DNA from 2 places in the Streptomyces sp. NPDC060194 genome. Region 1 is predicted to be linked to the other one. Evidence: riboswitches for the same ligand, from Rfam matches in the RefSeq annotation. Region 1 holds a riboswitch; the other holds the start of a gene.
The links. Region 1 has a riboswitch for glycine ahead of gcvP (aminomethyl-transferring glycine dehydrogenase). Riboswitches for the same ligand answer to the same signal wherever they lie in the genome.

Region 1 (4,944 bases):
ACCCGCTTCACAGCAGTACGGCCGGCTCCCTCCCGGTCCACCCGGCCCCGGCGGACGGCGCCGGCGAGCCGGCCGACGACCGGATCGGCTACCGCGGGCCGACCGCGTGCGCGGCGGCCGGCATCACCTACCGCCAGCTCGACTACTGGGCCCGCACCGGGCTCGTCGAGCCGAGCGTCCGCTCCGCGCAGGGCTCCGGCAGCCAGCGGCTCTACAGCTTCCAGGACGTGGTCGTCCTCAAGGTCGTCAAGCGGTTCCTCGACACCGGGGTGTCCCTGCAGAACATCCGCACCACGATCCAGCACCTGCGGGCCCGCGGCTCGGCCGACCTCGAACGCCTGACGCTCATGAGCGACGGGGCCACCGTCCACGAGTGCTCCTCGCCCGAGGAGGTCGTCGACCTGCTCCAGGGCGGGCAGGGCATGTTCGGCATCGCCGTCGGAGTGGTCTGGCGGGACGTCGCCGCCGCGCTGTCCCAGCTGCACGGCGAGCGGGTCGACACCGGCGAGACGCTGGTGCGGCCGAACCCCGCCGACGAGCTCGCCCGGCGCCGCAACCGCGCCGTCTGAGGCCGACCGAGGGCCGTTGTCAGTGGCGTAGGGCAGCATCGGGAGAGTGAGAACCGCCCCCACCCTGCTGCATCTCGACATGGATGCGTTCTACGCCGCCGCCGAGCAGGCGGCCAAGCCCAGCCTGCGCGGCAAGGCGGTCGTGGTGGGCGGCCTCGGGCCGCGCGGGGTCGTGGCGACGGCGTCGTACGAGGCGCGCCGCTTCGGGGTGCACTCCGCGATGCCCATGGGGCAGGCCCGCAGGCTGGCGCCGAACGCCGCCTACCTGGTGCCGCGCTTCACGCTCTACCGCGAGGTCAGCGAACAGGTCATGGGGCTGCTGCGGGAGCTGTCGCCGCTCGTCGAGCCGCTCAGCCTCGACGAGGCGTTCGTCGACCTGGAGGCCGGCGGCGCCGCGCACGACGCCCCCTCCGCGCTGGCCGTGGGCGAGCGGCTGCGCCGGGACATCCGCGCCGTGACGGGCCTGACCGGGTCCGTGGGGCTCGCGGCGACGAAGATGCTCGCCAAGATCGCGTCCGAGGAGGCCAAGCCGGACGGGCTCGTCGTGATCGACGCCGGCACCGAGCGGGCGCACATCGCCCCCCTGCCCGTCCGCACGCTGCCCGGGGTCGGCCCCGCCACGGGGGAGCTGCTGCGGCGCGCGGGCATCGTGACCGTCCAGGAGATCGCCGACGCCGGCCAGGACGAACTGGTGCGCCTCCTGGGGATGGCGCACGGGGCCTCGCTGCACGCGATGGCCCTCGGGCACGACGAGCGGCCCGTCGTCTCCGACCGCGACGCCAAGTCGGTGTCCGTGGAGGACACCTTCGCCGTCGACATCCACGACCGGACCCGGGTGCGCGCCGAGGTCGAGCGGCTCGCCGACCGCTGCGTGGCGCGTCTGCGGGCGGCCGGCCGGTCCGGGCGGACCGTGGTGCTCAAGGTGCGCCGCTACGACTTCTCCACGCTGACCCGGTCGGAGACCCTGCGCGGGCCCACCGACGCCCCCGCCGTCGTCCGCGAGGCCGCCGGCCGGCTGCTGGAGTCGGTCGATACCACCGGCGGCGTGCGGCTGCTCGGCGTCGGCGTCACGGGACTGGCGGACTTCACCCAGGAGGACCTCTTCGCCCAGGCCGCCGAGGAGCGGGCCGCGCAGCGCCTCGCCGCGGAGGGCGGGAGCCCGGAGCCGGGGGAACGCCCGGAGCCCGACCCGCACGAGGCCGAGCCCGAGCCCTCGGCTCCGGCGGAGGAGCGCCGCTGGCTCGCGGGCCACGACGTGACGCACGCCGTGCACGGGGCGGGCTGGGTGCAGGGCAGCGGGGTCGGACGGGTCACCGTCCGCTTCGAGACGCCGGCGTCCACCCGGCCGGGCCGGGTGCGGACCTTCCGGACGGACGACCCCGACCTCGCGCCGGCCGACCCGCTGCCCCTGGTGACGCCCGCCGGGACCGCGGCCGGGGGCGACGATGGGCCGCCGCCCCCGGAGGATCACTCCTCGCCCGAGCTCGCCAGCCGCCCGAAGTCGCGGTCGGGAGGGACCTCGCCCGGGGCCGCCACGTCGAGCCCGTAGTGCCGGTAGAGCTGGAGCTCCTGCTCGGGGGAGAGGTGGCGGCCGACGCCGAAGTCGGGCGCGTCCTTGATCAGGGCGCGGTCGAAGGGGACGCTCAGCACGTCGTCCCGCAGCACGCTGGGCTCCAGCGGGACGAACGCGTCCCGGCCGAAGAGCCCGGTGCGCACCGCCGCCCACTCCGGGGCGCCGGTGGCGTCGTCCAGGTACACCTCGTCGACGGTGCCTATCCTGACCCCGTGACGGTCGTACGCCTTGCGGCCTATCAGGCTGCGCGGATCGATTCCGGTCTGCACGGTCCCTCCAACTGGTCGCAATCCGTCATGAATACCCAGGGAAGTGCACAACCGGGGCGGCGGCCACTCGAAAGCCGCGCGTAACCGGCCGCTGGTAGGCTTCACATCGGCTGTCGACCCCGCGCGGGAGAGTCCGCCGACGGAGGTCGCGAGGCGTCCGCAGCGGGCGCCGAAGGAGCAAATCCTCCCCGGAATCTCTCAGGCCCACGTACCGCGCGGACGAGGTCACTCTGGAAAGCAGGGCGAGGCGCCGGGCACCTCTCCGGCACCGCGCCCTCACCGACGGTGCAAACCGGCGCGTCCTGTGACGGGCCGGTGAAGCTCTCAGGTCCCGATGACAGAGGGGGAGGCCGTACGGGTACCCGCGTCGTGGTACCCCTCGCAGGTCGTGTCGACCAGGAGGCCTCTTTCGATGACCGCCCACCGCATCCCGCTCTCTGACCTCGAGCGCGGCATTCCCTTCGAGAATCGCCACATCGGACCGGACAGCGAGGCCCGGGCCAAGATGCTGGCCCAGGTCGGCTACGGCTCGCTCGACGAGCTGACCGCGGTCGCGGTGCCCGACGTCATCAAGAACACCGAGGCCCTCGCGCTGCCCGAGGCGCGCACCGAGGCCGAGGTGCTGGCCGAACTGCGGACGCTCGCCGACCGCAACCAGGTCCTCGGTTCGATGATCGGGCTCGGCTACTACGGCACCTTCACCCCGCCCGTCATCCTGCGCAACGTCATGGAGAACCCCGCCTGGTACACGGCGTACACGCCCTACCAGCCGGAGATCTCGCAGGGCCGGCTCGAGGCGCTGCTCAACTTCCAGACGGTCGTCGCCGAACTGACCGGGCTGCCCACCTCCGGCGCCTCCCTCCTCGACGAGGGCACCGCCGCGGCCGAGGCCATGGCCCTCTCCCGCCGCATGGGCAAGGTCAAGAACGGCGTCTACCTGATCGACGCCGACACCCTGCCCCAGACCGTCGCCGTCATCCGGACCCGCGCCGAACCGACCGGCGTCGAGATCGTCGTCGCCGACCTGCGCGACGGCATCCCGGCCGAGGTCGCCGAGCGCGGTGTGACCGGGGTGCTGCTCCAGTACCCGGGCGCCTCCGGCGAGGTGCGGGACCTGAAGCCCGTCATCGAGCAGGCGCACGGGCTCGGCGCGGTCGTCACCGTCGCCGCCGACCTGCTCGCGCTGACGCTGCTCACCCCGCCCGGTGAGCTCGGCGCGGACATCGCCGTCGGCTCCACCCAGCGCTTCGGCGTGCCCATGGGCTTCGGCGGGCCGCACGCGGGCTTCATGGCCGTCCGCGAGAAGTTCGCGCGCAGCCTGCCGGGCCGGCTCGTGGGCGTCTCCGTGGACGCGGACGGCGACCGGGCCTACCGGCTCGCGCTGCAGACCCGCGAGCAGCACATCCGCCGCGAGAAGGCCACCAGCAACATCTGCACCGCCCAGGTGCTCCTCGCCGTCATGGCCGGCATGTACGCCGTCTACCACGGCCCGGACGGGCTGCGCGCGATCGCCCGCCGCACCCACCGCTACGCCACGATCCTGGCCGCCGGCCTGACCGCCGGCGGCGTCGAGGTCGCGCACGAGGCGTACTTCGACACGCTCACCGTCCGGGCGGCCGGCCGCGCGGCCGAGGTCGTCGCCGCGGCCCGCGAGCGCGGCGTCAACCTGCGGCTCGTCGACGCCGACACCGTCGGCATCGCCTGCGACGAGACCACCACCCGGGCCCAGCTCGCCGCCGTCTGGGGCGCCTTCGGCGTCGACGGCGACATCGAGGCCCTGGACGCCTCCGCCGCCGACACCCTGCCCGCCGCGCTCCTGCGCGAGGACGAGTACCTGGCCCACCCGGTCTTCCACCGCCACCGGTCCGAGACCTCGATGCTGCGCTACCTGCGCTCGCTGTCGGACAAGGACTACGCGCTCGACCGCGGCATGATCCCGCTCGGCTCCTGCACGATGAAGCTGAACGCGACCACCGAGATGGAGCCGGTCACCTGGCCCGAGTTCGGCCAGCTGCACCCCTTCGCCCCCGCCGACCAGGCGCAGGGCTACCTCACCCTCATCCGGGAGCTGGAGGACCAGCTCACCGAGGTCACCGGCTACGACAAGGTCTCCCTCCAGCCCAACGCCGGCTCCCAGGGCGAGCTGGCCGGTCTGCTCGCCGTGCGCGGCTACCACCGGGCCAACGGCGACACGCAGCGCACCGTCTGCCTCATCCCGTCCTCCGCGCACGGCACCAACGCGGCCAGCGCGGTGATGGCCGGCATGAAGGTCGTCGTCGTGCGCACCGCCGACGACGGCGAGGTGGACGTCGACGACCTGCGGGCGAAGATCGAGCAGCACCGCGACGAGCTCGCCGTCCTGATGATCACCTACCCGTCCACGCACGGGGTGTTCGAGGAGCACGTCGCCGACATCTGCGCCGCCGTGCACGACGCCGGCGGCCAGGTCTACGTCGACGGGGCCAACCTCAACGCGCTGGTCGGGCTCGCCAAGCCCGGGCACTTCGGGGGCGACGTCTCCCACCTCAACCTG
Region 2 (4,944 bases), on a different contig from region 1:
CAGCCGCCGTAGTAGCGGCGGCCGGGGTAGCCCTCGGCGTACTTGTTGGTGAGAACCGAGCCCTGCGCCTCCATGACGGCGACGGGCGCGAAGTTCTCCGACGCGATCATCTCGAGGGTGGACTGCTGGCGGTGGAGCTCGGCGTCGACGGCGGCGGCGACGTCCGGGTCCAGCTCGTGGAGGGGGGTGTTCAGAAGCGACATCGGGAGATCCCTAAGGGGTTTCGACTACCGAGGACAGGGGGGCGCGGCGCGGCGGCCGGACGCCCGGCCGCCGGGGCTCAGCCGCCGGTTCAGCTGCCGGAGAAGGCGGCGTACTCGTCGGCCGAGAGCAGGTCCTTCGGCTCCTCGGCGACGCGCACCTTGAACAGCCAGCCGCCCTCGAAGGGAGCGGAGTTCACGAGCGCCGGGTCGTCCACGACGTCCTGGTTGGCCTCGACCACCTCGCCGGAGACCGGCGAGTAGAGGTCGGAGACCGACTTCGTCGACTCCAGCTCGCCGCAGGTCTCGCCCGCGGTCACCGTGTCGCCGACCTCGGGGAGCTGGACGTACACCACGTCGCCGAGCGCGTTCGCCGCGTGCGCCGTGATGCCGACCGTCGAGACGCCGTCCTCGGCGCCCGACAGCCACTCGTGCTCCTTGCTGTACCGCAGGTCCTGGGGGTTGCTCATGGGGTGGATTCTCCTGTACGCGGGGGTGTGGTCAAAAAGCGGGGGTCCGGCGGGGGCGGCGCTACTTCTGCCGCTTGTAGAACGGCAGCGCGACGACGTCGTACGGCTCGTGGGCGCCGCGGATGTCGACCCCGACCCCTTCCGTCCCGGCCTCCGCGTACGCGGCGTCGACGTAGGCCATCGCGATCGGCCTGCCGAGGGTGGGGGAGGGGGCGCCGGAGGTGACCTCGCCGACCACCTGACCGCCGGCGACGACGGACATCCCGGCGCGGGGGACGCGGCGGCCCTGGGCGATGAGGCCGACGAGCCTGCGCGGGGGCGCGGACTCGGCCTGCGCGGCGGCGGCCTCCAGCGCCTTCCGGCCGACGAAGTCGTCGCCGTGGGAGGTCTTGTCGAACTTCACCACCCGGCCGAGGCCCGCGTCGAACGGTGTCAGCGCGGTGGTCAGCTCGTGCCCGTAGAGCGGCATGCCGGCCTCCAGGCGGAGGGTGTCGCGGCAGGAGAGCCCGCAGGGGATCAGTCCGGCGGCCGCGCCGGCCTCGGTCAGCGCCCGCCACAGCGGCTCGGCGTCGGCGGGGGCGACGAACAGCTCGAAGCCGTCCTCACCGGTGTAGCCGGTCCGGGCGATCAGCGCGGGGACGCCGGCGACGGTGCCGGGCAGCCCGGCGTAGTACTTCAGCCCGTCGAGGTCGGCGTCGGTGACCGAGGCCAGGATGCCGGGGGACTCCGGGCCCTGGACGGCGATCAGCGCGTAGGCGTCCCGGTCGTCGCGGACCTCGGCGTCGAAGCCGGCGGCGCGCGCGGTGAGGGCGTCGAGGACGACCTGGGCGTTGCCGGCGTTGGCGACGACCATGTACACGGTGTCCTCGAGCCGGTAGACGATCAGGTCGTCGACGATCCCGCCGTCCTCGCGGCAGATCATCGTGTACCGGGCCCGGCCGGTGCCGACCGTGCCGATGTTGCCGACCAGCGCGTAGTTCAGCAGGTCCACGGCCTGCGGGCCGCTGACCGTGATCTCGCCCATGTGCGAGAGGTCGAAGAGCCCGGCCCGGGTGCGGACGGCCGTGTGCTCCTCCCGCTCGCTCGCGTACCGCAGCGGCATGTCCCAGCCCGCGAAGTCGGTCATGGTGGCGCCCAGCGAGCGGTGCAGGGCGTCGAGCGCGGTGCGGCGGGGAGCGCCGTCGGGGGTGGTGGCGTTGCTCATCGGTAGGACTCCAGGGCATGGCCGGGCGGACGAGGGCGGTCCTCCCCATCTGTCATCGGAACCTGAGAGGTTCACCGTGTCCACCCGCGCGCGGTCGCGCGGGGCGGGGAACACGGTTTGCACCTTGGGTGGAGCCGGTACGGCTCACTTTTCAGATGTGCCTCGTCCGCGCGGTACGGGGCCTGAGAGATTCAAGGGAGGGCTTGCTCCTTCGGCGCCCCGGCGGCGGTGGCCGGGGACTCTCCCGCGCGGATTCGAACGGCCGGTATGCAGTTGGCGGGGCCATCATTGCACGACCGCCCCACGGGGGTCCGGTCGTCCCCGCACCCGGTCCCCGCCCGGGTGAAGGGCCCGCCGGAACAGCCGAAACCGTTTGCGGCCCATTACCGTCTCTTTACACTCAGGGGGAAGCAGTCGCACAGCGGTCGGGGTCCGACCCGGTCGGCTCCCGAGCCGACCGGACGGAGCCCCAGGGGGAGGCAGGGCACGTGCAGAGAACTTCAGTGGCCGGCGCATACGCCACGGCGTCCGGAACGGTCCGGCGCGCGCTGCCGGGGCAGTGGGCGGCGGGCCAGCGGGCCGCGGGCCAGCGGCTCGCCGCGCCCGCCCGGACGGCTCCGCTCGGGGACGTCCGCGACCTGCGGGGCCGCCGGGGGAGCGGCCCCCGGGTCCTCGCCTTCGCGCCCGGCGACCTCGTCGTGGTCTCCGGACTGCCCGGCAGCGGGAAGTCCACGCTCATCCGCAACACCGTCGCGGTCGCCCGCATCGACTCCCAGGACGCCCGCGAGCGCTGGGAGCGCCGGCTCCCGCGCCACCTGCCCTACGGCGTCTACCGCCCGCTCGTCCGGTTCGCCCACTACGCCGGGCTGCGCGCCGCGCTGCGCAGTGGCGAGAGCGTCGTCGTGCACGACTGCGGCAGCCAGGCCTGGGTGCGGCGCTGGCTGGTCCGCGAGGCGCGGCGGCGCGGCAGCGGGCTGCACCTGCTGCTGCTCGACGCGACGCCCGAGGAGGCGCTCGGCGGCCAGGCCGAGCGCGGCCGGGGCGTCTCGGGGCACGCCTTCGGCCGGCACCGCGCGGCCGTCGGGCGGCTGGTCGCCGACGCGGAGGCGGGCGTGCTGCCGGCCGGCTGCGCCTCGGCGGTCCTCGCCGACCGCGACGCGGCGCGCGAGCTGAGGGCGATCACCTTCGGCCGCGGCTGAGCCCGCGCGGGGGGCGCGGGGACGGGGGCGGCCGCGTGCGGCGGGCGGCTCCGTCGGGTGCGGCCGGGGTGCGGAGGACGGGTTCCCGCCGTGCCGGCCGGTCCCGGGGCACTAGAGTCGGCCCCGTCGTACGGCAACGCGCCGAGCAGGCAGAGCACCAGGTGGGGCAGCAGGTGGCACAGATGGACTTCCCCGGATCGGACTTCCCCGGGCCGCGCGAGCACGGCCAGGCCGCGCCGGGCTGGCCGGCCAACGAGGTCGAGGAGGTGCTCGCCGCGTCGCTCGGGGTGCCGGGCGCGGGCGGCCGGATCGTCGAGGTGCTCGGCCGGGGCCGGGTCTGGGTGCCGCTGCCGAACGGCGGCGACCCCACCAGCCCGGACCTCGACCTGCCGATGCTGGAGATCGACGGGGCGGCGTTCGTGCCCGTCTTCAGCTCCGAGCAGCAGTTCATGGCGTGCGTCGGCTCGCACATGTCCTTCGCGGTGGCCCCGGCCGTCGAGTTCGCCCGCGGCCTGCCGCCGCAGGTCGGCATCGCGGTCAACCCGGGCGGGGCGGTCGGCGTCCCGCTGCCGCCGCCCGCGGTCGCCGAACTGTGCCGGGCCGGGCGCACCGCGCTCGACGGGCCCGCGTCCGGCGGCCGGGTCCGGCTGTTCGAGCCGGACTGGCAGCACGAGCCGGTCGACTTCCTGGCCGCGGCGTCCGCGGAGTTCGAGGCCACCGGCACCGTGCGCACGGCCCGCCGCTGCCTGGCCAGCGTCGAGGGCGGGGACCCCGTGATGTTCATAGGGGTCGAGCTGACCGACTGGGTCACCGCCGACACCACCGTCCCCGGCGAGGCCCTCGGCCGCGCCCTGCACCGCGCCCCCACCCCCTGGCCGGTCAACATCGTCCTGCTCGACATCACCCAGGACCCCGCCGCCCACTACCTCCGCGACCGCGTCCGCCCCTTCTACGTCCGCACCACCGGCTGAACACCGGGCGGAAGGCGCGGTTCCGCCGCAACCGCCCACGACGCGGCACGCCCCCCATGGGCCCCGGGGGCTTAAGCTGGTTTGATGGCCCGGAGGGTGCCCGGGTGGCGGGCCGTGCGGGAGATGGGGCGGTCAGAAGTGAACGCGGCAGCCGGCCAGGTCGAGCGGATGCTCGGCCAGGTGACCCCGGGACGCCTCGACGCGTACGAGGCGCTGCTCCGGTCCCTCGCCGCCGGGCAGGTGTGGATGCTGCTCTGGCAGGGCCAGGAGGGCTCGCCGGACGCCCAGTACGGGAACATGGAGGTGGGCGGCCTCGGCTACGCCCCCTGCGTGACCTCCGCGCAGGAGCTGGCCGCCTCCGGCTGGAACCGCTCCTACGAGGTCGTCGCCGGCGCCGACATCGCCCGCTCGCTCTACCCCGACCACTACGGCCTGTGGCTCAACCCGCACGCCCCCGGCGGCGGCGTCGGCGTCCCCTGGCTCGACCTGCGCCGGATCGCCGCGGGCCTCGACCGGCTGCCGGCCGGCCCGCTGCGGATGACCGAGCCGTCGATCGAGCTCCCGCAGTTCTACGCGCTGCTCACCCAGAACGCCCACCGCACCACCGCCGTCCGGTCGCTGCGCCGGGCCTGGGTGCAACCCGCACTCGGCGCCCCTTATCTGGCGATCGGGCTCGATCTGTACGACACCGCCCGGTCGTCCGTCGAGGCCACCCGCGCGATGATGCGGCAGTCGGTGGGCGCCGTCCCCGAGGGGCTGCCGGTCTCGACCGTGGCCATGTCCGACGCGTACGACCCCGTCGTGATGTGGCTGCGCGCAAACGCCCGCCCGTTCTACGACCGGGACGCCCACGGAGCCGCGCCCTCCGCCACCGCCGCCCCGCAGCCCGGCTACGGATAC

Region 2: linked by a shared signal. The riboswitch ahead of gcvT (glycine cleavage system aminomethyltransferase GcvT) and the one ahead of gcvP (aminomethyl-transferring glycine dehydrogenase) in region 1 are both predicted to bind glycine.

The regions. Positions count from the first base shown of each region.
Region 1 is NZ_JBHWZH010000176.1:801-5,744, reverse strand. Features, by position in the region: gene ACFWEG_RS26035 (MerR family transcriptional regulator) at 1-569, shown strand, start outside; gene ACFWEG_RS26030 (DNA polymerase IV) at 616-2,118, shown strand; gene ACFWEG_RS26025 (PRC-barrel domain-containing protein) at 2,037-2,411, opposite strand; glycine riboswitch at 2,526-2,635, shown strand; gene gcvP (aminomethyl-transferring glycine dehydrogenase) at 2,824-4,944, shown strand, end outside.
Region 2 is NZ_JBHWZH010000026.1:25,338-30,281, reverse strand. Features, by position in the region: gene glyA (serine hydroxymethyltransferase) at 1-203, opposite strand, end outside; gene gcvH (glycine cleavage system protein GcvH) at 293-670, opposite strand; gene gcvT (glycine cleavage system aminomethyltransferase GcvT) at 732-1,874, opposite strand; glycine riboswitch at 2,036-2,131, opposite strand; gene ACFWEG_RS08615 (AAA family ATPase) at 2,363-3,073, shown strand; gene ACFWEG_RS08610 (enhanced serine sensitivity protein SseB) at 3,256-4,044, shown strand; gene ACFWEG_RS08605 (enhanced serine sensitivity protein SseB C-terminal domain-containing protein) at 4,213-4,944, shown strand, end outside.